2 regions of the Thioalkalivibrio sp. ALMg9 genome follow, and region 2 is predicted to be linked to the other one. Evidence: riboswitches for the same ligand, from Rfam matches in the RefSeq annotation. Region 2 holds a riboswitch; the other holds the start of a gene.

Region 1 (15,445 bases), 460 kb from region 2:
CAAACACCTGTGCTGGGGCGCGGCAACGCGTCAGCGGCGAGCAGACGATGCGATCCCAGGCGGTATCTCGCGCCAAAGCGTCGCGCATTGCGCCCCAGCCGGCCTCGGTCAGCGGGACATCGCTGCCCCGGCCGCAGAACCCCTGGCCGGTGGTCTCGCCGTGGCGCAGCAGGCCGATTCGGGCCGAGCCGACGCTCACGCCTCCTCTCCGCTGACGCCGGCCTCGGCGAAGGTGGCCATGCCGGAGTGCAGCTCGCAGGCCAGGCGCAACAGGGGCACCGCCGTGGCCGCCCCGCTCCCCTCGCCCAGGCGCATGCCGAGATCGAGCAGCGGCTCGGCCTCCAGCGTCGCCAACAGGCGCTGGTGACCCGGCTCCGCCGAGGTGTGTGCATAGAAGAACCAGTCCGCCGTGCCCGGACACAGGCGCTCGGCCACCAGCGCCGCCGAGGTGCTGATGAAGCCGTCCACCAGCACCGGAAGGCCGATCTGCCCCGCGGCGATATACGCCCCGGCGAGCCCGGCAATCTCGAAGCCACCCAGGCAGCGCAGGCTGCCGAGTGCGTCGCCCCGCACGGCCGCATGGGTCTGGAGCGCCTGTTCGATGACCTCGGCCTTGTGCCGCACCCCGTTCGCGTCCAGGCCCGTGCCGGGGCCGGCCAGATCGGCGGGCGGCAGATCCAGCAGTGAACAGGCCAGCGCAGCAGCGGCGGTCGTGTTGCCGATCCCCATCTCGCCGCCGACGACCATCTGGGCCCCGCTGCGCCGGGCGCGTTCCGCGCACTGGCGCCCGGCGTTCAGGGCGCGTTCCAGCTGCGCCGGCGTCATGGCCGGCTCGCGGGCCAGGTTCGCGGTGCCGGGCCCGAGGTTCAGTTGCTGCACACCGCTGACCACCGGGGGCGCCACGACCGTGCCCAGGTTGATCACCTCGATGGAGGCGCCCAGGTGCCGCGCGAGCACGGAGATTGCCGCCCCGCCCGTGGCGAAGTTCGCGACCATTTGGGCGGTCACGGCCTGCGGAAAGCGGGAGATGCCCTCGGCCACCACGCCGTGATCGCCGGCGAACACCGCGATGTGGACGTTCTCCAGGCTGGGCTTTTCCTGGCCCTGCATGCCGGCCAGGCGTTCGGCGATCGCCTCCAGTTGCCCGAGCGACCCGGGCGGCTTCGTCAGCTGGGCCTGCCGTTCGGCTGCGGCCTGCCGGGCGGCGGCGTCCAGGGTTGCCGGCGGCACCTGCAGCCAGTCACAGTCTTCGGTCACTTGTTGGTCCTCATTGGTCTCTCGTGCGTGCTTTGCCACTTTCCTTCATCCCGCCCCATGACTCGTCGCCATCCCGGCCGGCTACTTCCCGTCATCCCGGCCGCAGCGAAGCGGAGAGCCGGGATCTCCCCACGCCAGGGATACCCCCCGACGTCCGTGCCACCTGCCAACGATGGAGATCCCGGATAACTGCTTCGCAGTTTCCGGGATGACGAGGGTTGGGTGGCAGGGGTGACGGCTGGGGTCGGGAGGCTGCGGTGGTGCCGGCCTGCCGGCATGCTTGTCTATGTGCCTGGAGGGCGGAATGCTTGTATGCCAGCCTGTCACAGCGGGTCCCCCTTCAGGACGTGCGGAAGGCCGGCGACGGTGAGGACGACGCGGTCCATCGCGGGGGCCAGGCGCTGGTGGAGCCAGCCGGCCTCGTCGGCGAAGCGACGGGACAGTACGTCCATGGGCGTGATCCCCATGCCGGTTTCGTTGGAGACGAACACCAACGTGCCCGGCAGGCGCGGAACCGTTTCGATCAGGGCCTCGCGCTCACGCTCGATCCGGCCCTCGTCATCGGTGCACAGGAGCTGGGTCAGCCACAGGGTCAGGCAGTCCACCAGCAGGCACTGCTCGGGTCCCGCGGCCTGCTCCAGCGACCGGGCCAGGCCCGTGCCCGCCTCGACGAGGCCCCAGTCTCCGGGCCGGTCGGCGCGGTGGCGTTCGATCCGGCGTGCCATTTCGGCATCGTCCGCGCGCGCCGTCGCCACGTAGGTCACGGGCAGGCCGCTGGCCGCCGCCAGTTGTTCTGCCAGCCGGCTCTTGCCCGAGCGCACGCCACCCAGTACCAGGGTCTTCATGCGACTGGCTCCTTCGGTTCGGCTTGCAGAAGGGTCAGTATGTATTTCATATCCATATGTTCTTCCAGGGAATCGGCGAGGCGTTCCAGGCCGCGCTCCCGCGCGGTGGCCAGGTCTTCCCCGGTCGCCATCCCGCTCCGCATACCCGCCCAGTGCAGCAAGGCCTCGGAGGCGTCCGATGTATCGAACACGCCGTGGACATAAGTTCCGGCCACCGCGTCATCCTCGCTGCGCGCGCCATCCGCGCCGTGTTCCAGCTGCAGCACCGGCCGCTCCAGGCCCGGACCGGTCGTCACGCCCGCATGGATCTCGTAGCCCTCCACGCGGGCCTCCCGATCCAGCACGCGGTCGCCGCGAACCCGCTCCAGGTGCTTCTCGGGTGCGAGCCGGGTCTCGATATCCAGCCATCCCAGCCCCGGCGTGGAGCCCGACTGGCCCTCGACGCCATCGGGATCGTGCACGGCGTGGCCCAGCATCTGGAATCCACCACAAATCCCCAGCACCTTGCCGCCATAGCGCACATGCCGCTGCAACGCTTCTTCCCAGCCCTGCTCGCGCAGCCAGGCGAGATCGGCGCGCACGGACTTCGAGCCCGGTAGGATGACCAGATCCGCGGGCTGCAGGGATTCGCCCGGCCCCACAAACCGCAGGTCCACTGCCGGGTGCAGGCGCAGCGGGTCGAAATCCGTATGGTTGGAGATGCGCGGCAGTGCCGGCACGACCACCTTCAGCGCGTCCGCGGGCGTCGAAGGCATCGCCTCGCGCGGCAGAGCGTCCTCGGCATCCAGGTAAAGCCCGTGCAGGTACGGGATCACGCCGAGCACCGGCTTGCCGGTCTCCTGTTCCAGCCAGTCCAGCCCGGGTTGCAGCAGGCCGATATCGCCGCGAAAGCGGTTGATCACGAAGCCCCGCACCCGGGCGCGCTCTGTCTCGCTCAGAAGCGCCAGCGTGCCCACCAGATGCGCGAACACCCCGCCCCGGTCGATATCCGCGACCAGGATCACCGGGCAGTCCACGGCTTCGGCAAAGCCCATGTTGGCGATGTCGCCCGCGCGCAGGTTGATTTCCGCCGGCGATCCGGCGCCCTCCACCAGCACATGGGCGTACTGCGCCGTCAGGCGCCGATGCGATGCCAGCACGGCCTCGCGCGCTACCGGCTTGTAGTCGTGATAGGCACGGGCATCCAGCTCCGCCGCCGGCCGACCATGGATGATGACCTGCGCCCCCTGGTCCGAGCTGGGCTTGAGCAGCACGGGGTTCATGTCCGTGTGCGGCTCCAGGCCACAGGCCGCCGCCTGCAGGGCCTGGGCGCGTCCGATCTCGCCACCATCCATAGTGACCGCGCTGTTCAGCGCCATGTTCTGCGGCTTGAACGGCACCACCGACAGCCCGCGCCGGTGCAGCATGCGCGCCAGCCCCGCCACCAGCACGCTCTTGCCGGCATCCGAGGTCGTGCCCTGCACCATCAGTGTCGTACCCATCAGGACGCCCCCAGCGCTTGTTCCAGGCGCTTCCATTCGTGTTCCTGCCCCGGCAGGCCAAAACGAAGGCTGCCCGGCTCATCAAACCGCCGCACGAGGATGCCCTGCGCGCCCAGGTGATCCTGCCAGCCTGCGGGATCGTCCACGCGGCACCACTGAAACAGCGCGGTGCCACCGGCGGGTTCCAGCCCCTGGTCGCGCAACAAGTCCGCCAGGCGCTGGCCACGTGCCTGGAGCATGCCGCGCGTCTCGGCCTGCCAGGCCCGGTCCGACAGCGCCTGGGTGGCGATCCAGCGGGACGGTCCGGCAAGACCCCACGGCCCCATCCGGGCGGCCAGCCGCGTGCGCAGCGTGTCCTCCGCGATGACAACCCCCACGCGCGCCCCGGCCAGGCCAAAGAACTTGCCCAGCGAGCGCAGCACCACCAGCCCTTCGCGCGGCGCCTCCTTGGCCAGGCTCGCCTGCGGTGTCACGTCCATGAACGCCTCGTCCACGATCAGCCAGCCGCCGCGCGCGGCCAGGGCCGCATGCCACGCCAGCAGGTCCGCGCGGTCGAACCGTTGCCCGGTCGGATTGTTCGGGTTGACCAGCACCAGCACGTCCAGGCCGGGCAATGCAGCCTCGATCGAATCCCCATCCAGCGGGACGACGTCGTGCCCGGCCCCGTGCCAGGCCCGGGCGTGCTCGTTGTAACTGGGCTCGAGGATGCCCACGCGCGAAGGGCCTTCCCGTAGCGCGGGCAGCAGCTGGATCGCGGCCTGGGAACCGGGCACCGGCAACAGCGCCCCGGTCCCGTAATAGGCGGCGGCTACGGCCTCCAGGCCGTCGTCCGGTTCCGGCAGGCGCGCCCAGGCCCCTGGCGGCAGCTCGCCCGCGGGGTAGCCATGCGGGTTGATGCCCGTGGAGAGATCCAGCCAGTCGGCCTCGGGGATCCCGTAGCGCGCAGCCGCCTGACGGATACCGCCCCCGTGCACCTGGATCAGTACCTGCGGCTCCGGCTTCTGCATCGATTGGGCCTCAGAACAGGACAACGACAATCACTCCGGCCACAATGAAGGCCATCCAGATGGCCAGCGCACGATCCAGCAGCGCAACCGCCTGGCGAATGCCTGCCGCGTCGGGCATGCGGCCCATCCCCAGACGGGGTCGCCACTCGCGCTGCCCGCCATAGGGCGCCGCCCCCCCCAGGACCACGCCCAGCGCACCCGCCCCCGCGGCCATCACCGGCCCCGCATTCGGGCTCTTCCAGCCGGCGGCCTGCTCGCGCCAGCACTGCAGCGCGTCCCGGCCACGACCGGCCAGGGCATAGCCCAGCGCCGTGAGACGGGCCGGGATCAGGTTCATCGCATCGTCCAGGCGCGCGGCGGCCCAGCCAAACGAGCGAAACCGGTCATTGCGATAGCCCCACATCGCGTCCAGCGTGTTCACCAGGCGATAAGCCACCACGCCCGGTGCGCCAGCCACCAGGAACCAGAAGATCGTGGCGAACAGCGCGTCGTTGCCGTTCTCCAGCACCGACTCGATGGTCGCGCCACTCACCCCGCGCGCGTCCAGGGCCGCCGTGTCGCGACTGACCAGCATGCCGACACCGGTGCGCGCCCCAGACAGGTCATCCTTTTCCAGGGCCTCGGCCACCACCTCCGCATGCTCGTCCAGACTGCGCCAGCCAATCGCCAGCGTGAGGATCGCCAGCGTCAGAACCCAGCCCCAGGCCAGCGAGGCGCCCAGTGCGGCCAGCGCCACCCAGGGCAGGACCAGCGCCGCGAGAAGGAGCGCTCCGCGTACACGACTGGGCGCATGCCAGCGGGATTCGGCCCAGGCCGCGAGCTGGCCGAATCCGGCGAGCGGATGAAACCGCCGTGGGTCACCAAACAGTCGGTCCAGGATCAGGGCGCCGATCAAGATCAGAAAGGTACTCATGTGTCGCCACCCCCGGATGGCCCATCCGGACGCGCGGCGGATTCCCGCACAACCGTGGGCAAGGCGAGTTCGCACGGCGCACCCCAGCGATCCTGGAACACCAAGTCTTCCAGTGGGCGCCGGCTGTCCCAGCCCGCCGTCTCCAGCATCGGCCGGTCATAGAAGCGCTCCACATGCCCCAGGCACAGCACCGCGATCGGGTACCCGCCTTCGGGCATGTCCAGCCGATTGGCCAGCCAGTCCGGATCGAACAGGGAGACCCAGCCCATGCCCAGACCCTCGGCGCGGGCGGCCAGCCACAGGTTCTGGATCGCACACGCGGCCGAACAGAGGTCCATCTCGGGGAGCGTCCGCCGGCCCAGCACGTAGCGCTCGCGGCCATCGGTCAGGGCCACGACCAGCAACTCGCCCGCCTCGCGGATGCCCTCCAGCTTCAAGCGATGCACGTCGGCCGCGCGCTCGCCACAGGCCTCGGCGGTGCGCGCCTGTTCATCCGCCGCGTGGGCGTGGAGCACCTCGCGCACCGCCGGGTCGGTAATGCGCAGGAAGCGCCAGGGCTGCATATAGCCCACGCTCGGCGCGCGATGCGCCGCCTCCAGCAGCCGCCGCAACACCGCTGGATCGACCGGGTCCGGCCGAAAATGGCGCATATCCCGGCGTTCCGCGATCACGCGATAGACGGCCGCAAGCTCATCTTGGGCAAATCCCGAACCCCCGGCATCAGCGCCCGGGCAGGAAGGGTTCTCATTGGCGGGCAACTCGGACTGCATCGGCTTACCGTCAGGGGGACACGACGCGGATGCAGAGGGATCGGGGTGTGGCCACAGGGGCCCGCACCTACCGACCCTCGCCCACCGCGCGGTCGCAGAAACATCGTCCAGGCCGGTCTCCGGGCTCGCGAGGCCCCGGCAACCCGGGGCGGCAAGTCGCCTTCCCGGGCCGCGTTCGGCCCAGTGGCTTTCGACTTGTCGAGGTCCGAGCGGCCTGCGGAAGCACCCCTCGAACCCACTCGCTTACCGTTGCGGGGGCAGCGTCGGAATGGGGCTGCGGAGGATCTCGCGCCTGCACCGACTTCCCGTTTAACCCGCGCGATCAGTCGCCCGGGCACCTGGTAGCAAGCCGCCAATCATACGCGGCAAGCCCACTGCCGACCAATTGACGCTCCGAGGCGCCCCAGGCTTGCTGCTATGATGCCCCGCTAGTCCAGCGCCTGGTGGCGGCTCCCCAGCCGGCTCGAAGGCGCTTGAACAACCAATCCAATGCGACTGTAAAAAATGCAATTTTGGACTTCCCGAACTCCACTGCTCGCTTGCCTCCTGGGCGTGCTCTCAACCCCGCTGATCGCAATGGCGGACTCAATCACGGTCACCGACGACGATGACCGCGAGGTCCATCTGGAGCAGCCTGCCGAGCGCATCGTCAGCCTGGCGCCGCACATCACCGAGGTGCTGTTTGCCGTGGGTGCGGGGGACCGCATCGTGGGCGCAACGCAGTACAGCGATTATCCGCCCGAGGCGGAGGCCATCCCGCGGATTGGCGGTTACAGCCGGATTGACCTGGAACGGGTACTGGAAAGGGACCCCGATCTGGTGATCGCGTGGAAGAGCGGCAACTCCGCCTCCCAGGTCGAACGCCTGCGCGAACTGGGACTGCCGGTGTACGTATCGGAACCACGCAGCTTCGAGGGTGTGGCCTCGAGCATGCGGCGCATGGCCACGCTCGCCGGCACGCATGACCAGGGCGAGGCCGCGGCAGAGGACTTCCTGGGCCGAATGGACGCGCTCCGCGCCACGTACGGCGACCGGGACCCGATTCGCGTGTTCTATCAGGTGTGGGAGCAACCGTTGATGACGGTCAATGACGACCACCTGATCGCCGAGGCCATCGCCGTCTGTGGCGGCGTGAACGTGTTCGGCGATCTCGACCGCCTGGTGCCACGCATTGGCCGCGAAGCCGTACTGGATGCCGACCCCGAGGTCATCATCGGCGGCGGCATGGGCGAGGACCGCCCCGACTGGGTGGTCGCCTGGGGCCAATGGGAGGACATGACCGCGGTCCAGCGCGACAATCTGTTCTTCATTCCCCCTTCGCTCCTGCAACGCCATACCGGACGCATCGCGGAAGGCACGGCCCTGATGTGCGAAGAGCTCGAACGCGCCCGCGCACGCCGTCCCGCCCCATGACCATGACGGTCCGCCTCGCAGTCTCTCGGAAAGGATATCGCGGGACACCAATGAAGGAGCGTTGTACGTGCGCTGAAGGCAGCGCTCCCGCCGTTCCGGCAACCTACCGCTTCGCCCGCCTGGAGCGGAGGGCTACCGCTTGACCCGTTCGTTCCTCCTGGCCCTGGGCGTGCTGTTGCCCGCGTCTGTGCTCTCCGTTCTGGTGGCACTGGCCTACGGCAGCGTGCAGATTCCGTTCCCTGACCTGCTGAGTGTCTTCTTCGGCGAGGCCTCGCAACTGCACAGCACCCTGGTACTGGATCTGCGCCTGCCGCGCGCGCTGGCCGCGTTCGCCGCCGGCGGGTTGCTAGGCCTGGCCGGAGCGCTGATGCAGGTCCTGCTACGCAATCCACTGGCCGATCCCTACGTGCTGGGGCTCTCCGGCGGTGCCTCGGTGGGCGCCTTGCTGGCGATGCTGGCGGGACTGTCCATGTTCTCGGTCTCGGCCGCGGCCTTCGTGGGCGCCCTGCTGTCCACCATTCTGGTGTTCGGCCTGGCCCACGGCACGGGCAGCTGGACCCCGACCCGCCTGCTGCTGACCGGTGTCGTGGTGGCCGCCGGCTGGGGCGCGATGATCAGTTTCATCCTCGCGGTCAGCCCCACTGCGGAGCTCCCGGGCATGCTGTACTGGCTGATGGGCGACGTCTCCCATGCCCGCAACCCCTACCCCGCCTGGGGCGTACTCGTGGTCGTCGCCCTGCTCGCCCTGCCATTTGGCCGCACCCTGAACGTCCTGGCGCGCGGGCCAATGCAGGCCGCGGCCCTCGGAGTGGCCGTACGCCCGGTGGAATGGACGATCTATGTCGTGGCGGCCCTGATCACCGCGACCGCGGTCACCCAGGTCGGCGCGGTCGGCTTTGTCGGGCTGATCGTGCCGCACATGCTGCGTCTGATCTTTGGCAACGACCAGCGCGTGATCCTGCCGGCCTCGGCCCTGGGCGGGGGCATCCTTCTCACCCTGGCCGACACCCTGGCCCGCACGATCATCGCCCCGGAGCAATTGCCGGTGGGCGTCATCACCGCGATGCTGGGTGTCCCGGTGTTCCTGTTCCTGCTCTACCGGAGCCGCTGATGCCGCGTACACATCTCCCAGTCCCCGCGGCGACCCAGCCACACGACACGCCGGGCCTGGGCGCGCGCAGCGTTCACCAGGAACCGGGGCCCAAGACCCTGCTCGCGACGCATGACCTTGTCATCGACGTGCCCGAGCGGCCGCCCGGTTCGCCGCTGGACCTGACGGTCGACCCGGGCCAGTGCTGGGGCATCCTGGGCCCGAATGGGGCCGGCAAGAGCACCCTCCTGCAGACCCTCGCCGGCCTGCGGGCCGCGCGTGCCGGAACCATCAAGGTCAAGGGACAATCCATTGCGAACCTCGCCCGCGCAGAACTGGCCCGTCGCCTGGGCCTGGTCTTCCAGACCCACCACGACGGCTTTCCCGCCACGGTGCTGGAGACGGCCCTGATCGGGCGCCACCCGTATCTGCGGCCCTGGGATATCGAGTCTTGCGAGGACTACGCCCGCGCCCGGGCGGCACTCGCGGCGATGGATCTCGCCGACCTCGAGGACCGCATGGTGGACACCTTGTCCGGCGGGGAACGCCAGCGCCTGGCGATCGCGACCGTGCTGACGCAGGACCCCAGCCTGCTCCTGCTGGACGAGCCCACCAGCCAGCTGGACCTGCATCATCAGGTGGCCGTGCTCAACTGCGTGCAGGCCATCGTCGGTCAGGAAAACCGAGGCGCGGTGTTGGTCCTGCACGACGTCAACCTCGCGGCGCGCTACTGCGATCACTTGCTACTGCTATTCCCTGACGGACAGGCGTGCTGGGGCCCCACGGCCACCATGCTGGTGCCCAGCGCACTGGAGCGCCTGTACAACCAACGCCTGAGCGTGGGTGAGGTGGACGGGCTGCCCGTCTTCCTGCCCCGCAACGAGTAGTCCCCATGGAATTCTTCCGCACCCTGCATTCCGACCTGGATGCCGAAAACCTGCAGCGAAGCCTCACCGTGTCCGCATTACCCGACGCCAGCGGCGCGATCGATACGCTGATCGCCGACGAGGGCCCCGATGCCGGCGTCGTGTACTGCCTGTGGGGCGAGTTTCGCGTCCATCGGGAAGTCATCAACGGTGGCGTGCGCTTTTCCCTGCCGGAATGCCCGAATGGCCTCGCCTGGACGCTGACCACCGGTCACCCGCCGGAGCCGCGGGCCGTCACCCTGCACCTCACCATCAATCGTCAGGAACACGATCCCGATTTCATCGAAAGCCTGGAGATGTTCGCCGATTCCTGGGAGCTTTCGGCCACCTGACAGAACGCCCCATGACGGGAAACGATGCAATTTTCTTTTCGTTTCATGGTCGGTATGGTGCAGATCTGTTGCGAAGGAGAACGCCATGAACCCGACACCGCCGGACAGCGTGAAGACCTCTCATCCCACCCAGGACGGGGCCGGGGTGAAGATTCGGCGCATCCATGATTTTAGTGGCGGGCTGGATCCCTTCCTGATGCTGGACGAACTGAAGGCCAGCGCGCGCGAGGACTACATCGGCGGCTTCCCCTCGCACCCGCACCGCGGTTTCGAGACGCTGACCTACCTGGTCCACGGCGGCCTGACTCACGAGGACTCCATGGGCAATCAGGGCCGCGTCGAGGCCGGCGAGGCCCAGTGGATGAGCGCCGGCCGCGGTGTGATCCACTCCGAGATGCCGCTGCTGGATGCCGACGGCCTGCACGGCTTCCAGCTTTGGGTAAATCTGCCCGCCGCGCGCAAGATGGACCCGCCGCGTTACCGCGACGTGCGCGCCGACGCGATGCGCCACCTGCCGGAAGACGACGATTCGCTGCGCTTCAAGGCCATTGCCGGCTCCTGGCAGACCAGCGCCGGGGACACCGAAGGCGCGCTGCCGCAGATCGGCGAAGGCGCCGCCATGGCCGATCTCACGCTACCGGCCGGCTACCGCCTGTCGCTTGCGGTGCAACTGGAAGATCGCGTGCTGGCCTACGTGTTCGACGGCGAGCTGACCGGCCTCGGCATGGGCCAACTGGGCGTCTGGCACGGCCACACCCAGGTCCACCTGATCGCGCAGCAGGATGCCCGGGTACTGCTGTTCAAGGGGCGGCCCCTGGGCGAACCGATCGCCCACTACGGCCCGTTCGTGATGAACACCTCCGACGAGATCGAACAGGCCATCAGCGACTACCAGTCCGGCCAGCTCGCCGCCGAACCGGCCAGCATGGACTGAGCTCGAGCCAGCCCATCATCCCGCAAGTTCCTCGCGCGAGTCCCCTCACCGTCATCCCGGAAACCGCCCAGCGGTGATCCGGGATCTCCCCGCGTGGACCAAACCCCGACCTGCTGCCTGGCACCCGCGCCGGAGATCCCGGCTCTTCGCTCCGCTACGGCCGGGATGACGCCAGGGAAGATCACCCGACCGGTGATCCTTGCATCCCCCCCGCCACCTAACGCTTTCGTCAGCCCGGAAACCGCGCAGCGGTTATCCGGGATCTCACTGCGTGGAACGAACCCCGACCCGCTCTCTCGCACCCACGCAGATGACCACGGCTCTTCGGTTCGCTACGGCTGCGGTGAAGGGGCTTTGGGAGCCAAGGTCGCTATGGATGGCGTCGCGGGCCACCCAGCTAGGCTTGGGGGTGGATCCGGTGATCCCACGATCCGTTCCGTGGAGAAGGATGGCCCCGCAACGGGTGCAGGGGCGCTGGTTCGTGGCCGGCCCCCCAGTCCGGCCTCAGCCGCCTTCCTCGATCAGCTCGATGGCGTTGCCGTCGGGATCGCGCACGAATGCGGCCGGGCGCCCGGAACGACTGCGCTCCACGGCAATCCCTGCCCCTTCCAGACGCGCTGCCAGCGCCTCCAGGCCACGGACGCGCAACGCCAGATGACGGTCCTGACCACAGCGCACGCCGCGCTCGGTCGAATCGGGGTTCGGCACCTGCAACAGATGCAGAGCCTGTCCGCTCCCCAGGTCATACCACAGACCGGGAAAGTCGAGATCCGGGCGTTCCAGTGGCACCAGGCCGAGCTGCTCCCCGTAAAAGGCCGCCGCCACCCGCGTGTCCGCAATCACCAGGCTTGCATGATGCAGACGCAGGATGCCGGGTTCTACCCGCTTCGCCGAAGTCATACCCGCATCACCCCCGAGGCCGGTTCGAGCAACACAATAGCCTGGGCCGCCACCCCTTCCTTGCGCCCGGTGAAGCCGAGGTGCTCGGTGGTGGTCGCCTTCACGCTGACATCGGCGATATTCAGTGCGGTATCGGCTGCCAGGTTTTCGCGCATCGCGCGGACATGCGGTGCAAGCTTGGGCGCCTGCGCGATCACCGTGGTGTCGATGTTAACCGGGCGCCAGCCGGCCCCGGCCACTCGTTCGAGCGTCTCCCTTAGCAGGACGCGGCTGTCCGCCCCTCGAAACGCCGGATCGGTATCCGGAAAGTGCAGGCCAATATCCCCCAGCGCCGCGGCGCCCAGCAGGGCGTCACACACCGCGTGGATCAGCACGTCCCCATCCGAATGGGCCACGAATCCACGCTCGAACGGGATGCGCACGCCACCGAGTACCAAGTGGTCGCCTTCGCCGAAGGCGTGTACGTCGAAGCCCTGGCCAATCCGCAAGCCGCTCATGCGCGAAACCCGCCTTCCAGGCGTCCCTGCTGCATCAGATACAGGCGAGCAAGCTCAAGGTCTTCGCTGCGGGTGATCTTGATGTTCATCGGGGAGCCCTCGATCAGCCGGGGTGCCTGGCCCAGGAACTCGATGGCGCTGGCCTCGTCCGTCACCGGATGCCCCTCGGCACGCGCCTGCGCGTTGGCCGTGCGGAGCATGCCCAGCCGGAACATCTGCGGGGTCAGGGCCCGCCAGACCCGTTCGCGATCCAGCGTCCGTTCGACCTTCCCGGCACCATCGCTCCACTTGATGGTATCGGTGCTGGGACTGGCGAGCAGCCCACCCACCGGATCGTCACGCAACTCGTGCAGCAGCCGGTCCACATCCGCTAGCGGCAGACAGGGTCGTGCCGCGTCATGCACCAGTACCCAGTCGTCCTCGTGCGCCCGTTCTGCAAGGAAGTCGAGCCCGTTCTGGACCGAATCCGCGCGCTCCGCCCCTCCGGCCGCACGGAACAGCCGCCCGCCGGCCAGCGGCAGGTCCAGGGCATCCGGGTCGACGTCCGGACCGAGTACCAGAACCACCCCGCGAATCCGCGGGTGTTCGAGAAAGATCGACAGGGTGTGGGACAGGATCGTGTGCGATCCGAGTGTCAGGTACTGCTTCGGACGGTTGGATCCCATGCGTCGACCGATGCCAGCCGCCGGGATCAACGCCCAGAACGCTGGCTCCCGAGTCGGCACGTGTTCCGCGTCAGCCATCAAAGGGGTCCTCGGGTGGCAGGGTGTCGGTGGCGGGCTCCGCATCCTCCGGGACTTGCGCGTCCGGGCCCGGATCGGTCTCTCCAGCCGGGCCCGGTAGCGGCTCGACCTTCAGTCTCGCTGGCTCGTCCTCGCCCACCACGAAGAAGAAGATCTCGTCCTCGCGGATCATCCCCAGATCGCGACGCGCGCGCTCCTCGACCGCCGCGGTACCGCCGCGCAAATCGCGCACCTCGGCCTCCAGAGCCTGATTGCGTTGTTCCAGCTCGGCATTTGCGGCTTGCTGTTGCGCAACCTGCTCGCGCAGATCGCGAACATCGCGCCAACTCCCCTCGCCCAGCCACAGGGGCCATTGCAGGGCCAGCAGCACGAGGGCCAGACCGATCAACAGGCCGCGCATCACCCGCACTCCGTATGGTTGAACAGAGAAAGCCCTCGCCCGCGCAGCGCGACAGACGCGACAACGTGGAGACGAGGGCTTTCGCAAGTGGCCGGCATGCCCGGCATTCTACGAGCCCCTGACGACCGGGGACAGGAACCGCGCCGCAGGCTGAGGACTGCGTGGTGACCAAGGCCGTCCCGGGTCTCGATCAGCGCCCGAAGGTGAACGCCGACATGCCCGGATAGGTCGCCCGCGAACCCAGGTGTTCCTCGATACGGATCAGCTGGTTGTACTTGGCGACCCGATCGGAACGCGACAGCGAACCGGTCTTGATCTGGCCGGCGCGCGTGGCCACGGCCAGGTCCGCGATGGTCACGTCTTCGGTCTCGCCCGAGCGATGCGAGATCACTGCAGTGTAATTGGCCTTGCGCGCCATCTCGATGGCTTCCAGCGTCTCGGTGACCGTGCCGATCTGGTTGAGCTTGATCAGGATGGAATTCGCAACGCCCTTGTCGATGCCTTCCTGCAGGATCTGGGTATTGGTCACGAACAGGTCGTCACCCACCAGCTGCACGCGATTGCCCAGGCGCTCGGTCAGCGTCTTCCAGCCGTCCCAGTCATCTTCGGCCATCCCGTCCTCGATGGTCAGGATCGGGTACTGGTCCACCCAGTGGGCGAGATACTCGGAGAACTCGTCGGCAGAGAAGGCCTTGCCTTCGGAATCGAGGTGATAGCGCCCATCCCGGTAGAATTCGGAGCTGGCGCAGTCGAGGCCGATCCAGATGTCCTCGCCCGCCTTGAAGCCGGCGTTGTGAACCGCTTCCAGGATCACCTCGATCGCGGCGGAGTTGGACGGCAGGTCGGGCGCAAAACCGCCCTCGTCGCCCACCGCCGTCGCCAGCCCGCGCTTGGACAGCACCTTTTTCAGCGCGTGGAAGACCTCGGCGCCGTAGCGCACGGCCTCACGCACCGAATCCGCCCCCACTGGCAGGATCATGAACTCCTGCATGTCCACACTGTTATCGGCGTGGGCACCACCATTGATGATGTTCATCATCGGTACCGGCAGCAGCGTGGCGTCGTCGCCGCCCAGGGTCTCGAACAGTGGCTGTTCGCGATCCGCGGCCAGGGCATGTGAAGTGGCCATGGAGACGGCCAGCAGGGCATTGGCGCCCAGGCGTGCCTTGTTGTCGGTCCCGTCCAGTTCCAGCATGCGGCGATCGACCGCGGTCTGATCCAGCTCCATACCTCGCAGGGCGTCGCGGATCTCGCCGTTCACGTGGCTGACGGCCTTCAGTACGCCCTTGCCGCCGTAACGCTTTTCGTCGTCGCGCAATTCCAGGGCCTCGCGGGCCCCTGTGGAGGCACCGGAGGGCACCGCCGCTCGCCCCATGGCGCCGGAATCCAGGACAACATCGGCCTCGACCGTCGGGTTGCCCCGAGAATCGATGATCTCGCGGGCGTGAATCTCCGCAATCTTGGACATGCTCTCTCCTTGAAAATACCCGCCCGGACGGGCCCGTCCGGGACGTTTTATCGATTCTTTCGGTCGTTAACCGAGACCGTACTCCGCTTCCGCAAACGGCTGCGCCTTGGCGGCGGCGTCCAGCGCCTTGAGCGTCTGCAACAGCTCGGCCATCTTCGGCAGCGGCCAGGCATTGGGACCGTCGGAAAGGGCCTTCTCGGGATCCGGATGGGTCTCCATGAACAGGCCGGATACGCCAGCGGCCACCGCCGCCCGTGCCAGCACCGGCACGAATTCGCGCTGCCCACCGGAGCAGGCGCCCTGCCCGCCCGGTTGCTGCACCGAGTGCGTCGCATCGAAGACCACGGGGCAGCCGGTCTGACGCATCTGGGCCAGGCCGCGCATATCGGAGATCAGCGTGTTGTAGCCAAACGAGACCCCGCGCTCGCAAACCATGATCTGATCGTTACCGACCTCGCGGGCCTTGTCC
Region 2 (15,445 bases):
CGCGCCTCGTCCTCGGCCGTGAATGGGCCCCGGGCATGGATCCAGGTGACTCGTGGCAGCGCCGGGGGCGGTTCGGGCGGGTCGATGGTGCGGATGACATAGTCCAGCTCGGGCGCGGCCTCGAAGGCCTCAAGGTGCTGGCGGCCGGTGGTCAGCAGCACGCGCCGGCCGAGTGCCGGCAGCGTGCGGCCGGCGGCCGCGAGATCGGACACGCGGATCCATCTGTCATCCGCTCCGGCCTCCCACGACGGTCGGGTCAGGCGCGCCAGCGGGATGCCGGTCTGGCGCGCGGCCGCGACGGCGTTGGCCGAGATCTGCCGCGCGAAGGGGTGGGTTGCATCCACCAGGGCGTCGACCGCGTGTTCGTGCAGCCAGGCGGCAAGGCCCTCGGCACCGCCGAAACCGCCCGTGCGCCGTGGCAGCCGCGACGGGCCCGGTTTCCGGGTGCGCCCAGCCAGCGAGACGGTGGACTGCAGCCGCGGGTGGCCGTCCAGCAGCGGCTCCAGGGCCGCGGCCTCGGTGGTGCCGCCCAGCAGGAGGACATGCCGCGGGCGCGGTGGCCGGGCGTCGTTGGAAAGGGGTGAACGGGAGGTCATGGGGATGCCAAGTGTAGCGACGCAGCCGGGCGGGACGCCATGGTTGCACATCGTCGGGGTCGGTGCGGACGGTCTGTCCGGACTGGCGCCGGAGGCCCGTGCGGCCGTGGCGCAGGCGACCACGGTGATCGGGGGTGCACGGCATCTGGAGATGGTGCCGGAGCAGCCAGGGCAGGAACGTCTGGTGTGGCCCTCGCCGCTGGAGACCGCCCTCGACTGGATCGAGGCCCGGGCGGGGCAGCCGCTGTGCGTGCTCGCCAGTGGCGACCCGTTCTGGTTCGGGGTGGGCGCGACGTTGATGCGGCGTTTCCCGGTGGCGGCCACCCGGGTGTTTCCGGCGCCCTCGGCATTCAGCCTGGCCGCCGCGCGGATGGGCTGGCCGTTACAGGAGACCCGCTGCCTGTCGGTCCACGGGCGCCCGCTGGAAGCGCTGCGCCCTTGGCTGCACGACGGCGCGCGGCTGCTGATCCTGAGCCGCGACGGCGAGACCCCCGGCGAGCTGGCCCATTGGCTCAATGACCTGGGTTTCGGGGCCTCGGCCCTGACGGTCCTGGAGCAGTTGGGCGGGGCCCGGGAGCGCATTGGCGCGACCACGGCGGCGGACTGGGGCGCTCGCGAGGTGGATCCGCTGAACACGATCGCGCTGGAATGTCGCGCCTCCCCGGTGGCCCCGACGGCCCCGGTGATCGCGGCCAGCGCCGGCCGACCGGAGGCGCAGTTCGAACAGGACGGGCAGATCACCAAGCGCGAGGTCCGTGCGGTGACACTGGCTCTGCTGGCGCCCGGGCGCGGCGAGTGCCTGTGGGACATCGGCGCCGGCTCCGGTTCCATCGGCATCGAGTGGATGCTGGCGGATCCGGCCAACCACACCCTGGCCATCGAGCCGCGCGCGGAGCGGCTGGAACGCATCGCGCGCAATGCGCGCGCCCTGGGTGTTCCGGCCCTGCAATGCATCCCCGGGCGGGCGCCAGAGGCGCTGGACGGCCTGGCGCCTCCTGACGCGATCTTCATCGGCGGCGGCCTGACCACCCCGGGGCTGGTGGAGCACTGTGTGGAGAGCCTGCGCATGGGCGGGCGCCTGGTTGCCAACAGCGTGACGGTCGAGGGCGATGCCGTGCTGGCAGCGGCGCGCGAGCGCCATGGTGGTGAGCTGACGCGCATCAACGTGAGCCGTGCGGAACCGCTGGGTACGATGTCGGGCTGGAAACCGCTGCGGCCGGTGACCCTGTGGTCCCTGCGTCGGAGTTGAGTGAGGCAACGGACGGGGCGCCCGACCGGGTGGTGCCCGGCGTCGGCTTCGCCTCCGCCTGTACGGCCCGGGAGCTGGAGGGCCTGATCCGCGAGGTACTGGCCGAGGTTCGCGCCGTGCTGGATGCGGCGCGCGTCGAGCCGATCGCGATCCGGCATCTGGCGGCACCGGCGCACAAGAGCGACAGCCCCATGCTGGCGTCGGTGGCGCGGGAGCTGGAGCTGGAACTCGTATTTCCGTCTGCGTCTGCGCTGGTGGACTGCGACGAGGAAGTGCTTACGGAGTCGGCGCGGGCGCGTACAACCGCCGGGGTCGGGTCGGTGGCCGAGGCGGCGGCGCTGGCGGTGGCCGGCGAGGGCGCGCGTCTGCTGCTGCCGCGGCGTCTGTCCGCGCGGGCCAGTTGCGCGGTGGCCCGGGTCGATACCCATCACGTATTCAAGGAGTCATCATGACGGTTCATTTTGTCGGGGCGGGCCCGGGCGCGGCGGATCTGCTGACGCTGCGCGGGCGGGATCGTATCGCGGCCTGTCCGGTATGCCTGTACGCGGGTTCGCTGGTGCCGGAGGCGGTGCTGGAGCATGCTCCGGAAGGCGCGCACATCGTGAATACCGCGCCGCTGACGCTGGACGCGATCATGGACGAGATCCAGCGCGCCCACGCGGCGGGTCAGGACGTGGCGCGACTGCACTCCGGGGACCTGTCGGTGTACAGCGCGCTGGGCGAGCAGATCCGCCGTCTGGAGGCGGCCGGGATCGATTACACGATTACCCCGGGGGTCCCGGCATTCTCCGCTGCGGCCGCGACCCTGGGGCGCGAGCTGACCGTGCCGGAGGTGGCGCAGTCGGTGGTGCTGACGCGGACGCCGGGGCGGGCCTCGTCGATGCCGGAACGCGAACGGCTGGCGGCCTTCGCTGCGACCGGGGCAACCCTGGCGATCCACCTGTCCCTGCACAATATCGAGGCCGTGGTCGCGGACCTGCGTCCGCACTATGGCTGTGACTGTCCGGTGGCGATCGTCTTCCGTGCCAGCTGGCCGGACGAGACGGTGGTGCGGGGCTCGCTGGGCAATATCGTGGAGCGGGCAACGCAGCTGACCACGCGGCGCTCGGCGCTGATCCTGGTGGGGCCGGCGCTGGATCCGGGGGATTTCCGCGATAGTGCCCTGTACGACCCGGCGCATGTGCGGCGTTATCGCGGCATGGACAACGACTGATCGTCGGGTACCCAGTCAAGGGCCTGATTAGCACTGAAGCTCTGCAGAGGTCCCTTCCCCCAGCGCAACCCGCAGCCCTGCAGGAGCGCGCTTGTGCGCGAATGCGGCGCTTGCCGAAGCCCGCCGCCGTGTTCGCGGGCAAGGCCGTTTCGGCATATGAAGCGCGCGGTGGATTCGTGCTAATCAGGATCAGGAAAGGGGCCGCCGGAAACGGGGCGTGCCCTGCCCCGGAAAAGGGGCTCGGGGGACGCCCCGTTTCCGCGTGGTTCAGCGGCGGCGGTAATTGTCGTGGCAGGCGAGGCACTGGTGGCGCACGCTGTTCAGGGCCTTGGTGGCGCGCAGCTGGAAGGCCTCGTCCGCCAGGTCGTCGGCCGTCTCCACCTTCCGCTGCAGCCGTTCGGCGGCCTGGCGGTAGGACGCCTTGTACTCGGCGAAGTCTGGGTCCGCCCAGGCGGCGGGCAGGGCTCCTGGATCGCCGTCCCGCGCTGGTGTCTCGCGGTCGAACCAGGTTTCGATGTCGGCGGCCCGCCGTGCCAGCTCGTCGGCCAGATCGGGCAGACGCTCGGCGAACGGCGCGTCATAGCGCAGGATCTGCTCGATGCTGCGGTAGGTGGCCGAGGTGCCCCGCATGCTCTGCTGGCGGAAGCGCTGGAAGGCCTCGGTGGCGTCCACGCTGGCCGGGTCGTCCAGGGTTTCTTCGTAGCCTTCGCCCCAGGGGCCCGGCATCGGGACGGTGATCTCTTCGGCGCCCGTGGTCCCCGCCGATGCGAGCAGCAGGGCCAGCGGGAGGCCGGTCGTCAGCGACCGCCGGATGGATTTCGTTCGATTCATGGTGGCTCTCCCTGTTCGCGTCAGCCGTGGCGGGTCAGAAGCGGAACTGGTGCTGCAGGTGCAGTTCCCAGTCCGAGCGGTCGGCGTCGCGGTCCAGCCACATGAGCTGGGTCTTTTGCCGCTGGCCCCGGTGGTACCAGTTGAGCCCGGCGCCCCATTCGCGCTGCCAGCGCTCGTCGCCGGCGTCGTGGCGCAGCACCGCGTGGCGCGCCGCCACCTCCAGCCCGTCCACCGGCAGCGACTGCGCGAGTTCGAGCTCGGCACCGAGGTCGTGATAGGACGACGCATGGTTCGGGGAGACGTCGCGGCGGAACGCGGCCAGCGAGAGCGAGGTGTGGCCGAACTTGATCACCGCGTCGGCGGTGGCGGTGACCCAGTCGGCCCGCTGGCGGTCCACCGTATCTTCCAGTCCGCGGCTCCAGTCGCGCAGGTGGTTGCGGTCCGCTGCCTGAAGGCCGGCGCCCAGCGCCACGGTGCGCTCCACGGCGCGGCCGAGGGTAGTGTTGTCGCGCGGGATCTCGCCGACCGGTGCCCAGGCCCCGCGGGCACTGAACAGGTGGCCGGAGGTGGCGGGGCGGTCGTCACGCTGGTCCAGACGGCCACGGCCGTCGAACACCCCGGCGGCCCAGGCCCAGGCTTCGCCGTCACCGCCCAGTAGGGTCACGCCGGTATCGCGCCCGGCGGGGACCTCGAACTGGTTGCCCGGCACGCTGAGTTCGGTAAACAGGCGGTTGGGTCCGCCGATGTCGCGCGGCAGTCCGAAGGGTACGGTGAACTGGCCGAGGCGCAGGCCCAGATTGTCGCGGAACGCGTACTGCATCCAGATGTCGCGCATCGAGAGTTCGCCGCTGCTGAAATCCGGCTGCAGGCGAAAGCGAAGATCTGGGTGGAACAGAGTCCCCTGGGTGTCCAGCCAAGCGCGGCGGAAGTCGAACTCGCTAGTGGAACCGTCCGGGGCACGGGCGTAGCTGTAGCGGCCCTGGATCAGCGGATCCAGTGTCACCTGCAGGCCGTCTTCCGCGTCGCCGAACTCGAAGTTGGCCTGAGCCGGAGCGATGCTCGCGGCCGTCATCAGATACAGGGTGGCCAGGACCGGGATGGCATGTCGCCCCGGTCGGAGATGGGTATCGTTCATTGTTGTGGTGCTCCCCTAAGGAAACACATGACCCATGTGCCCGTTCGCGCACATGGGTCATGTGTTTCCCTGGCGCGCGACCCCGCACGCCGTGGATGAAACGACGCCACAGGATGGGCTGGGAGCAGGGGAGGGCCGATCGATGAGCACGCCGGTCCTGGCCCGCCCGGCCGCCCACCGCGGCGTCGGTGTCCTCCAGGCCGGTCTCCGGACTCGCAGAGTGGATGCGCGCTGCATCCAGATGCGGATCGCCTTCCCGCGGGCATCCTGGGGATGCGCCGCAGTGGCATTGGATCCGCCCAACTCCGCCTACCGTTGCGGGGGCAGTGCCGGGCTTGCGAACGAGAGTTCGCGCACCGGCTTCCCGATTATCCCCGGCCAACACAGGCCGGGGCACCTGAAGTCAAGGCGGACCCTACGGTGCCTCCGTTTGAGGGTCAAGGGCGCGTTGAGGCGGGATGGCGGGGGTATCCTTTGATCTGGATCAACGGAACGCTCGTTTTTGATCGCGTCCGGTTTTCCGCGTCGATAGGGTGGGTTTCATGGGATCTGGACCGAGTCTATATCGGTCCGCCCTGATGTTCCCCTTCAAGGAGACCTGCCATGAAGACACTTTCCGGATTCCGCATCACGGCGATCGCCGCCTGTGCGGCGATCGCGTTCGGGGCCTCGGCGCCTGCGCTGGCCGATACGGACTATTCGCAGTACCGCGACGTGTTCGAGCCGCTGCCGGCGCTGCCGCCGATCCCGGCGGACAATTCGATGACGGAGGAGAAGATCGAACTGGGCAAGATGCTGTTCTTCGAACCGCGCATCTCCAGTTCGGGCGTGATCTCCTGCGCGACCTGCCACAACCCTGCGCTGGGCTGGGCGGACCGTATCCCGCGCGCGGTGGGGCATGATGGCCAGGTCGGCGAGCGCAACACCCCGACGGTGCTGAACTCCGGCTTCTTCACGGCGCAGTTCTGGGATGGCCGCGAGGACGACCTGGAAGGCCAGGCTCTGGGTCCGATCCAGGACGCGATCGAGATGGCGATGCCGCTGGAGGACGCAATCGAGCGTCTGGAAGAGTTCAACGAGTACCAGGAGAAGTTCCAGGCCGCCTATCCGGACTATGACGGTGACAACGTGATCAATGCCGATCACGTGGCCCATGCGCTGGCGACCTTCCAGCGCACGCTGAACACCCCGAACTCGCCGCTGGACCGCTGGCTGGTTGGGGACGAGGGCGCGATGAGCGAGCAGCAAATGCGCGGCATGAAGCTGTTCGCGGATAACGGCTGCGTCGCCTGCCACCGTGGCCCGGCACTCACCGACAGCCACTTCCATCGCATCCAGGTGCCGGGGTCGGAAGACGAGGGCCGTTACCTGGTGACCGGGGAGGAGAGTGATCGCTTTGCCTTCAAGACCCCGACCCTGCGCAACGTGGCCCTGACCTACCCCTACATGAACAACGGCGAGACCGCGACGCTGGACGAGGCGATCCGCATCATGGGGCAGGAGATGCTGGGCATGGAGTTTAGCGACGATGAAGTCGCGGACCTGGAGGCCTTCATGCACGCGCTGACCGGTGACATGCCGCAGTTCGAGATCCCGTCACTGCCGTAAGCGACCGGTTGCCACTGGCGATGACAAGCCCCCTCCGGGTCCGGAGGGGGCTTTTTTGTGCCGCCTATTCGACGGTGATGGTGATCCTGTCGGAGGTCACTGGCGGGTCGAAGCTGAGGTGGCGGTAGTCCATGAAGAGCAATTGCAGGGTGTGAGTACCCGGCTCCAGTTCGATCTCGCCTTCGGTCTGACCGCCTCCGAAGTGGCGCTTGTGGTCGGAGAAGGGGAGCGAGGCATCCAGGTCGACCTCGTCCAGCGGCTGGTTCACCAGCAGGTGGTGATGCCCGGTGTTGTCGGCCTCGACGCCGGCCGGGGCCACGCCCATGCCGCGCAGGCCCATCTGGATCCGCACGGGACTTTCGACGGTGTCGCCATCCTGCGGGCTGATGAAGTACACCTCGGCCCCTTCGGGCGCTGGAACGCGGTCCGTGCTGGCCGCACTGCTTGCGGCCAGGGCGAATCCTCCAGTGACCAGAGCGATGGTCGCGAGGCGGGTGAGCGAAACGGATTTCATCACGACTCCTTCGGGCGATAGGGCCCGTGTGTTGGCCTGTCTCGAGTATAGCCGGCGGAAACCGGGCTGCCGGGTTATCGCCCTGTAGCGTTCTGCTACCCTAGGCGCCTTTGCTCACTACCCGTAATCGAGTGTCCCGCGCATGAGTTTCCGTACCCGTTTTGCCCCCAGTCCCACCGGTTATCTGCACATTGGTGGTGCCCGCACCGCATTGTTCTCCTGGTTGTACACCCGTCATCACGGCGGCGACTTCGTGCTCCGCATCGAGGACACCGATCTCGAGCGCAGCACTGCGGAGTCGGTGAACGCGATCCTGGAAGGCATGAACTGGCTGGGTCTGACTTACGATCAGGGCCCGTTCTATCAGACCGAGCGCTTCGACCGGTACCGGGAAGTGATCGATCAGCTGATGGCCGCCGGGCATGCCTACCGCTGCTACTGCTCGAAGGAAGAGCTGGACGCGATGCGCGAGGAGCAAAAGGCGCGCAAGGAGAAGCCGCGCTACGACGGTCGCTGCCGCGCCCGTACCGAGCCGCGCGAGGGCGTGGAGCCAGTCATTCGCTTTCGTACGCCGGACGAGGGCGTGACGGTCGTTGACGACATGGTGCGCGGGAAGGTCGCGTTCCAGAATCACGAGCTGGATGACCTCATCATCGCCCGCTCGGATGGCTCGCCGACCTACAACCTGACGGTGGTGGTCGACGACATGGACATGGGCATCACCCACGTGGTGCGCGGCGACGATCACCTGAACAACACGCCGCGCCAGATCAACATCCTCAAGGCGCTGGGCGTGGAGCCGCCGCGCTATGGCCACCTGCCGATGATCATGGGCCCGGATGGTGCCAAGTTGTCCAAACGCCACGGCGCGGTGTCGGTCATGCAGTACCGCGACGAGGGCTACCTGCCGGAGGCACTGCTCAACTATCTGGTGCGCCTGGGCTGGGCGCATGGCGACCAGGAGATCTTCGGACTGGACGAACTGGTTCGGCTGTTCGACATCAAGGACGTGAACCAGTCCGCCTCCGCCATCAACCCGGACAAGCTCCTGTGGCTGAACCAGCATTACATCAAGACGCTGGACCCGGACCACGTCGCGCTGGAACTGGGCTGGCACCTGGGGCAGCTGGGGATCGATCCCTCCGAAGGGCCGGAACTGCGCGACGTGGTCATCGCGCAGCGCGAACGGGCGCGTACCCTGCGCGAGATGGCCGAGAACAGCGTGTATTTCTATCGCGAGTTCGAGGACTACGACGAGAAGGCGGCGCGCAAGCAGCTGACCGCCGAGGCGCAGCCCGTGCTGCAAACCCTGCACGATGGCTTCAGCGCTCTCGGGGCGTGGGAGAAGGAGGCGCTGCACGAGGTGGTGGTGCACACCGGCGAGCGTCTGGAGCTCAAGCTCGGCAAGGTGGCGCAGCCCTTGCGTGTGGCCCTTACCGGCGGCACGGTGTCCCCGCCCATCGATGACACGTTGGTGCTCATTGGTCGCGAGCGCGTTCTGGCCCGTATCGACCGTGCGTTGCAGAAAATTTCCGCCGCAGCGGGTTGACACATTTGGGGGTGCTGGCTACAGTACGCGCTCGCCTGACACGGGGCCATAGCTCAGCTGGGAGAGCGCCTGCATGGCATGCAGGAGGTCGGCGGTTCGATCCCGCCTGGCTCCACCACTCAGGGGTACTGCGAGTTCATTAATGCATCGTTTTGGAGTCATATCGCTCTACGTTGGATTGGTGCTGGCAGTGATCGGATTGATCGGCGGATTCGGGCTGATGCTCACCGGGGAACAGACCTGGTCGAAGCCCCTCATCGCGCTGGTGCCGGTCGGGTTTTTGCTGGTGTTCAACGGTCTGGTGACGACGCTTCTGCATCGCGCACCAGGTAGCGAGGAAGACCGGCCCAAGGGCCCACCCGAGTAAGACGGAAGTAAGAAGAAGACGTTGCCTCTACGTCCCCATCGTCTAGAGGCCTAGGACACCGCCCTTTCACGGCGGCGACCGGGGTTCGAATCCCCGTGGGGACGCCATATCCCGAAAAGGCCCGAACCGCAAGGTTCGGGCCTTTTCTTTTGTGGTGTTGGGATCACACCGGTAGCGCCTTGGCCGCCGGGCGCTTGTCCCGGCGGCTGATGTCAGGCGAGGCGGGGATCGCGCTGGCGGGGTTCGTCGGGGTGCGGGCGCGGGATGATGCAGTGGTTAATACGCGAGAGTTCGCGTTCGGCCCAGGATTGCACCTGGGGGTCGCTGGCGAATCGGGCGTAATCGAGCAGGGCCTGGCGTTCGATGTTGGGGTTGCCCTGTTCGTGGGCGATGCGGCGCGCGCTTTCCAGTTCCTGCCAGCCGTTGTCGTCTTTCCCGTCGCTGTTGGCGAGCAGGGCGACGGCGCGCAACCGGCGGATGGCCGGTTCGAAGGCGAGGTCGCCGCGCTTGCGACAGCCTGCAAGCGCCTCGTCGGCCATCGCCAGGCGCTGTTCGGGCGCGATGTCGCTGGCTTCCAGGGCGTCCAGCAGGATGAGCTGGAAGATGGTGTTGACGCCATCCATGATGTGGCGCATCGCCTCGACCTGCTGTTCGATGGCCTGGTAGGCATCGGCTTGGCCCTGCCGGGCCAGGGCCCAACTCTCGAGGGTGATGCCGGCGGCGCGCCACAGTGGGTAGTCGTACTCGCGGGCGATGGAGAGCGCGTGGCGCGCTGCGGGCAGCGCGGATTCCGGATCGCTGGAGTAGAAACCGAGTACCGAGCGGAAGGCATGCACGAAGGCCTCGGTGGGCCGATGGCCGAGCTGGTCTGCCTGTTTGCACGCGGCATCCATTTCGGTCCAGGCGCGCGCGTGATTTCCCAGATGGAGCAACGTCCAGGCCATGAAGCCCCGGGCGCTGATGGCCGGGTTTTCAGTATGGCGCGCCACCAGGGTTGCGTGGTCGGCGTCGCGATAGAGCTTGACCGCCCGCGTCTGGTGTTCCAGCGCCTCGCCGAAGCGGCCGGTCCAGAAGTGGGTGTTGCCCTGGACATAATGGGCCGCGATCCGCAGCAGGCGGTCGCCGGAGCGCTCGGCCAGTTGCTCCATCTCCGCGGCGAGGCGATGGGCCTCCTGGAATCCATGCCAGGAGCCGGCGCCGTGCCACAGGCCCCAGAGGACGCGGAAGTACTGCACCGGGTCCTGTTCCGGGGCGGTCAGGCGCATGGCGCGTTCGAAGATGTCGTTGACCGTGCGCGAACCGTAGCCCAGCAGGGCCAGGTTGGAGGCCCCCAGGCCGCCCAGGGCGCGCAGGGTGTCATGTTCGTGGGTCGCCGGATCGCCGCTCGCGTGGGCCTCTGGGTGGCGCTCCAGGCAGTCCAGCGCGTCCTCGAAGTAGTGCGAGGCCTCGGGCAGGATGCCGCGGGCGAAGGCGGCTTCGCCGGCCTGCAGCCAGGCGTTTACGGCTTCCGGATAGCGACCGGCGTGGTAAAGGTGGTTGGCGATGCGGCCCCAGTCGGCGGTCTGCATCCCATGCTCGCCGTCTTCCTGCATCAAGTCGGCCAGCTGGCCGTGCAGACGGGTGCGGTCGCTCAGCAGCATCGATTCGTAGGCTGCCTGGCGGAACAGGACGTGGCGGAAGCGATAGCGCACACCATCCACCATGCCGGCGGGTTCGATGAAACCCTTCCCGGTCAGGCGCGTCAGCTGGCGGCGGATGGTATCGGCGGGCTGGCCGCGCAGGCGGCTGAGGATTCGGGTATCGAAGTCGCGCCCGATGACTGCGGCGGAATGGGCCAGTTCGCGGGCACTGCCGAGCTGTTCCAGACGCGCGACCAGAAGATTGGAGAGCCCTGGCGGCAGGGTGTCCGGCAGCTGGCCGGTGCGGGCGGCCTCGAGGGCGTAACGCGTCAGTTCCTCGAGAAACAGGGGGACGCCTTCGCCGCGTTCGATCAGCTGCTCGCGCAGACCGCTCGCCAAGCGTCCGTTGGGGTCCAGGCGGTCCACCAGATCGTGCGCGGCGGCCGCGTCCAGGCCAAGCAGGCGGACGTGCTCAAGGGAAAGGTCGCGCCACGACGAGCGGAAGCTCATGCGCGCCGTCAGGATGGCCATGATCGGTCGGTGATGCAGGCGCTGGTACAGCCGCCGCAGGAACTCCGATGTACCCGAGTCCATCCAGTGCAGGTCGTCGCAGATGAGCAGTGTCGGACCATGGGCCGCCCGTCGGTGGACCAGTTCGACCAGGGTGTCGATAATGCGGTCGCGGTCCAGCCCCTCGTGGGCAAGGCTCTCGGGGCCGTCGGCTTCCGGGTGGGTCAGCCAATGGGCGAGGCGTGGTGCGAGTTCGGGGGGTGTGCCCACGGTCTTGAGGGCGCCTTCGAGGCGGCGCTGGCGGGCCTCGCGCAGGCTATCGTGTCCCATCCAGGTGGCGAAGGCCTGGCGTACGGGCGCCAGGAGCTGCCGGGTGCGATCCTCGCGGCACTTGAGCAGGTAGCGTGAGCGAGCCTGCCCGCGGACTTGCTGGTCGAGACCCCGGGCAAGCCGGCTCTTGCCCAGCCCGGCCTCACCCTGGACCAGCACGAAGCGGACCTCGCCGCTCTCCAGGACCTGGTCCCAGTGTCCCCGAAGCTGTTGCAGTTCCTGACCCCGCCCGGTCAGGGGCGTCAGGTCGCGCAGGCTCTGTGCATCCACCCGGTCCAGCGGGCCGGGGTCGCCGGTGACGAGGTAGGCACCGGTGGCGTCCTCTGCCTCGCGGAAGCTGAAGTACCCCGAGACACGGGCGTAGGTCGGTGCGCTGACGCGCAGGGTCCCGGGATCGGCGTGCTGCGCGCAGTCGTGGACGCGGGCGGTGAGCTGGCCGGTCGGATCGGGCAGGTCAGGGTCGGCACCGGTGACGATCAGGTCGGTATCCACGGCCAGACGCAGCTGACAGTCGGCGGGGGCGGTCTCCAGCGCTTGCCAGGCGGCGTGCACGGCGTCGACGGTGGCCTCTTCGCGACCGGCCGGGTAGCCGAAATAAGCCAGCAGGCCGTGTCCGGGGGAGGGCACCACATGGCCATGATGCCTCAGCAGGACGAAGTCGACGTGTTCCAGGGCGCGGTTCACCTGCTGCTGCTGGATCTCGATGTCGGCTTCCGCGTCGGGCTGGACATGGCAGGCCACGACGGTCACCCGCCGACGTTCGGGGCGCAGGATGGCCGGTTCGGCCTCCTCGGTGTTGACGTGCTGGCTGCTGGCCTCGGCGCGTTCGGCGCCGAGGATTTCCTCGCGCGTGCGCGCCAGGAGTTCGCCGGGCGCCTTGCCGGCCTCGGCCTCGAGATGGGCATAGTGATCGAGCGCGCGCTTCGGATGACCACTGGCTGCAAGGGCCTTCATCAAGAGGTGGTGCAGGGTCTCGTCGTGTGGCTCCATCGCCAGCAGACGGTGCAGCTCGGCGAGCAGCGGCTCGCCCTCGTTGGGCTTGGCCAGTGCGACGAGGTTGTGGGTGATGAAGACGAGCAGATTTTGCCAGTGATGGTCGCGCTGGGCCTGGGCCCAGGCGGACAGTTCCGGGAGGTCCTGCAGGGCGCGCAGGCCCTCGAGGAAGTGCCCGCGGTAGTCGCAGACGATCGCCAGGTTCGGATGTGCGGCGGTGGCTGCGCGGCTTTCGGCGGTGCGTCGCTCGGCGCGGGCACGCTCGGCAGGTGGGGCGGTCGTCTCGCGGCCCTCGACGGTGCGGCGTTCGGCGCGGGCGCGATGCAGGGTGAGGAAGTCGATGCACGATCCCGGTTGTGGCTGGAAACGCACATAGCGGGGCGTAGTGTCGAGCAGGGGCGGGTCCCCGGCGGGGAGCTGGCGCCGCAGCTGAAACAGCCCCTGACGCAGGTTGACCCGGGCACTGTCGGCGTCCAGATCCGGCCAGAACAGGCGGGCCAGTTCCTCGCGCGGGATGCGCCGGGGGCTCTCGGCGGCCACATAGGTCAGGAGCAGGCCGAGCTTGGTCCCGGAAAGTGCGGGTATGTCACGGTCCTCCACGCGTACACCAACGGTCCCGAAGGTCGTGATTTCCATATGCGCCAAAGAGGCCTCCCCTCGTCTTCTTCGGCAGTCTTTCGCTGCCATTCGTGACCCGGTCAAATGACCCGGTGACCGTGCCTACGGCGCGGTCCCGGGGCCGACCGAATGTCCGCCCGACTCGATTGTAACGGCATTCCGCGGTCGGGGTTAGTCGATGCGTATGGTCGCGTAGCCCTGATGCTCGTAACCCATAATCGACAGGAAAGTATTGCCGACCATGTGGATGCCGGGCAATAGGTCGTCTGGTTCGAGCTCGAAGCGCCGCGTGGCGATGTTGCAGGCCTCCATGTGAATGCCATCCAGTTCCAGCAAGCCCTCCAGGCGCTCATGGATATGGCGCACCGCGGAGACGTCCTCGAGATCCAGGTGATCGGTGGAGCGGGCGATCAGGCCGGCCGCTCCACCACGGAAGGCGAAGACCATTTCCGGCTCCAGGCCCTGGCGCTGCATGTCGTCATAGGTCTCGCGGATCACGCTGAGGCGGGCAATCAGGCGTTCCGGTTCGGCAATGGTGATGTCCCAGAGGATGCGTCCCGTGTCCATGCCGGCGATGGCGCGCTGGTCGCCGGGCTTGTCAGCGAGTGCCAGGCCGGGGATCAGCAGGGTGCACACCAGGAAGGAGGCGAGAAGGCGTTGCATGGCGTTCGTCCCTTTTGCGAATGTCCTGTCTCAAGGGTAGCAGGCCAGGGAAACACTGCATGAATGACATGCATCGGTGTTTTCCCCGATTCTGCGATGCAGGGTTCCGGGTACGAACGTCAGGGGAGTGATGGAAGGCCGGATCGGGAAAGCGGTCCGGCCTTTACATGCCGCTCAGTGGCCGTGGTGGCCCTTGTGCAGGTATTCCACGCCGTCGAGGCTCTGGATCTCGATTTCTCGGACCGGGGTAAAGCGCGAGGCGCCCGGGCCCGTGATTTCCTCGGTGACACGGATGCGGAAGGGGGCCACGCAGTTCAGCAACTGGCCAACAAAGCGCTTGCCGTCGTGGGTCACACGCACGGGAGTGGTCTCGTCGTAGCGGCTGAAGTTGTAGCTGACATTCTTCGGGTAGTACAGATTCTGTTCGGAAAAGGTCATGGTTGGGCCTGTCTGGGTCAGTGGGTTTTTACGGCCTCGAAGGCCTCGAGTGCGGCCTGGCGGCTGGCTTTCAGGTCCACGATCGGGGCCGGATAGCCGCGCGCACCGCCGGCGCCTGGCGCGTGAATATACCGCGTTTCGACATCCTTGAGCGCGGGGACGAAGCGGCGCACGAAGGTGCCGTCGGGGTCGTGGCGTTCGCCCTGGGTTTGCGGGTTGAAGACGCGGAAGTAGGGTGCGGCATCGGCACCGCAGCCGCCGGCCCATTGCCAGCCCAGGGTGTTGGCGGCGAGATCGGCGTCCACCAGGGTGTCCCAGAACCAGTGGGCCCCATGCTGCCAGTGCAGGCGCAGGTTCTTGGTCAGGAAGGACGCGACCACCATGCGCAGGCGGTTGTGCATCCAGCCGGTCTCCCACAACTGCTGCATCGCGGCGTCGATGATCGGAAGCCCGGTCTCGCCGCGCTGCCAGGCCCGCAGGTCGCGATCGGCTTGGCGCCAGGGGAAGGCCTCGAAGCGTGGGTTGAGCGGTTGCTCCGGGGTGTGCGGGAAGTGGTAGAGCACGTGATGGGCGAAGTCGCGCCAGCCGAGTTCGCGCACGAAGGCCTCGGGTCCGCCGCTGTCCGGGTGCAGGCCGGCCGCGCGCAGGGCGCGCAGGATCTGGCGCGGCGAGATCTCGCCGAAGTGCAGATGCGGCGACAGGCGCGAGGTGCCGTCCTGATCCGGGCGGTCGCGGCCCTCGGCGTAGGCGCGCACGGCGTTGTCGAGGAATTCTTCCAGGCGCTCACGGGCCGTGGCCTCGCCCGGGGTCCAGGTGGCGCGCAGGCCGCCGGCCCAGTCGATCGCGGGCAGGAGCCCCAGCTGTTCGGGATTGAGCGAGTCGGGCCAGGCCTCGGGTCGCGGGAGCTCGGCGGGTGCGGGCAGCGGGTCGCGGTCGATACCGCGGTGCAGGCAGGCCTTCCAGAACGGGCTGAAGACCTTGTAGGGGCGGCCCTGGCCGGTCGCGACCTCCCAGGGCTCGATCAGCAGGTGGGCATTGAAGCTGTGTACTTCGATGCCGTCGGCGCGCAGCCCGGCCTTGATGTCCGGATCGCGCAGGACGATGGCGGGATCGTACAGCCGGTTCCAGTAGACGGCGGTGGCGCCGGTCTCGCGGACCAGGGCCCGCAGGGTGTCGAGGCTGGGACCGGCACGCAGGATCAGGCGCGATCCC

What was found. A riboswitch is a leader RNA that binds a small molecule or an ion and turns the genes downstream of it on or off. The one in region 2 is predicted to bind cobalamin.
Region 1: another riboswitch for cobalamin. It lies ahead of bluB (5,6-dimethylbenzimidazole synthase); the one in region 2 lies ahead of F792_RS0110080 (porin).

Annotation. Positions count from the first base shown of each region.
Region 1 is NZ_AQYC01000009.1:651,835-667,279, forward strand. It holds gene F792_RS0112160 (histidine phosphatase family protein) at 1-199, opposite strand, end outside; gene cobT (nicotinate-nucleotide--dimethylbenzimidazole phosphoribosyltransferase) at 196-1,257, opposite strand; gene cobU (bifunctional adenosylcobinamide kinase/adenosylcobinamide-phosphate guanylyltransferase) at 1,581-2,102, opposite strand; gene F792_RS0112175 (cobyric acid synthase) at 2,099-3,583, opposite strand; gene cobD (threonine-phosphate decarboxylase CobD) at 3,583-4,590, opposite strand; gene cbiB (adenosylcobinamide-phosphate synthase CbiB) at 4,601-5,503, opposite strand; gene bluB (5,6-dimethylbenzimidazole synthase) at 5,500-6,273, opposite strand; cobalamin riboswitch at 6,366-6,630, opposite strand; gene F792_RS0112195 (cobalamin-binding protein) at 6,850-7,686, shown strand; gene F792_RS0112200 (iron ABC transporter permease) at 7,826-8,797, shown strand; gene F792_RS0112205 (ABC transporter ATP-binding protein) at 8,797-9,663, shown strand; gene F792_RS0112210 (hypothetical protein) at 9,669-10,034, shown strand; gene F792_RS0112215 (pirin family protein) at 10,120-10,968, shown strand; gene F792_RS0112220 (VOC family protein) at 11,473-11,868, opposite strand; gene ispF (2-C-methyl-D-erythritol 2,4-cyclodiphosphate synthase) at 11,865-12,365, opposite strand; gene ispD (2-C-methyl-D-erythritol 4-phosphate cytidylyltransferase) at 12,362-13,108, opposite strand; gene ftsB (cell division protein FtsB) at 13,101-13,508, opposite strand; gene eno (phosphopyruvate hydratase) at 13,699-14,976, opposite strand; gene kdsA (3-deoxy-8-phosphooctulonate synthase) at 15,043-15,445, opposite strand, start outside.
Region 2 is NZ_AQYC01000009.1:187,302-202,746, forward strand. It holds gene F792_RS0110055 (cobalt-precorrin-6A reductase) at 1-596, opposite strand, end outside; gene F792_RS0110060 (bifunctional cobalt-precorrin-7 (C(5))-methyltransferase/cobalt-precorrin-6B (C(15))-methyltransferase) at 601-1,845, shown strand; gene F792_RS0110065 (cobalamin biosynthesis protein) at 1,875-2,297, shown strand; gene cobM (precorrin-4 C(11)-methyltransferase) at 2,294-3,058, shown strand; gene F792_RS0110075 (cytochrome c) at 3,326-3,889, opposite strand; gene F792_RS0110080 (porin) at 3,924-5,024, opposite strand; cobalamin riboswitch at 5,205-5,440, opposite strand; gene F792_RS0110090 (cytochrome-c peroxidase) at 5,628-6,632, shown strand; gene F792_RS0110095 (DUF4399 domain-containing protein) at 6,697-7,146, opposite strand; gene gltX (glutamate--tRNA ligase) at 7,289-8,695, shown strand; tRNA gene F792_RS0110105 (tRNA-Ala) at 8,738-8,813, shown strand; gene F792_RS0110110 (hypothetical protein) at 8,838-9,062, shown strand; tRNA gene F792_RS0110115 (tRNA-Glu) at 9,094-9,169, shown strand; gene F792_RS0110120 (AAA family ATPase) at 9,275-13,150, opposite strand; gene F792_RS0110125 (hypothetical protein) at 13,304-13,795, opposite strand; gene F792_RS0110130 (hypothetical protein) at 13,970-14,233, opposite strand; gene F792_RS0110135 (deoxyribodipyrimidine photo-lyase) at 14,251-15,445, opposite strand, start outside.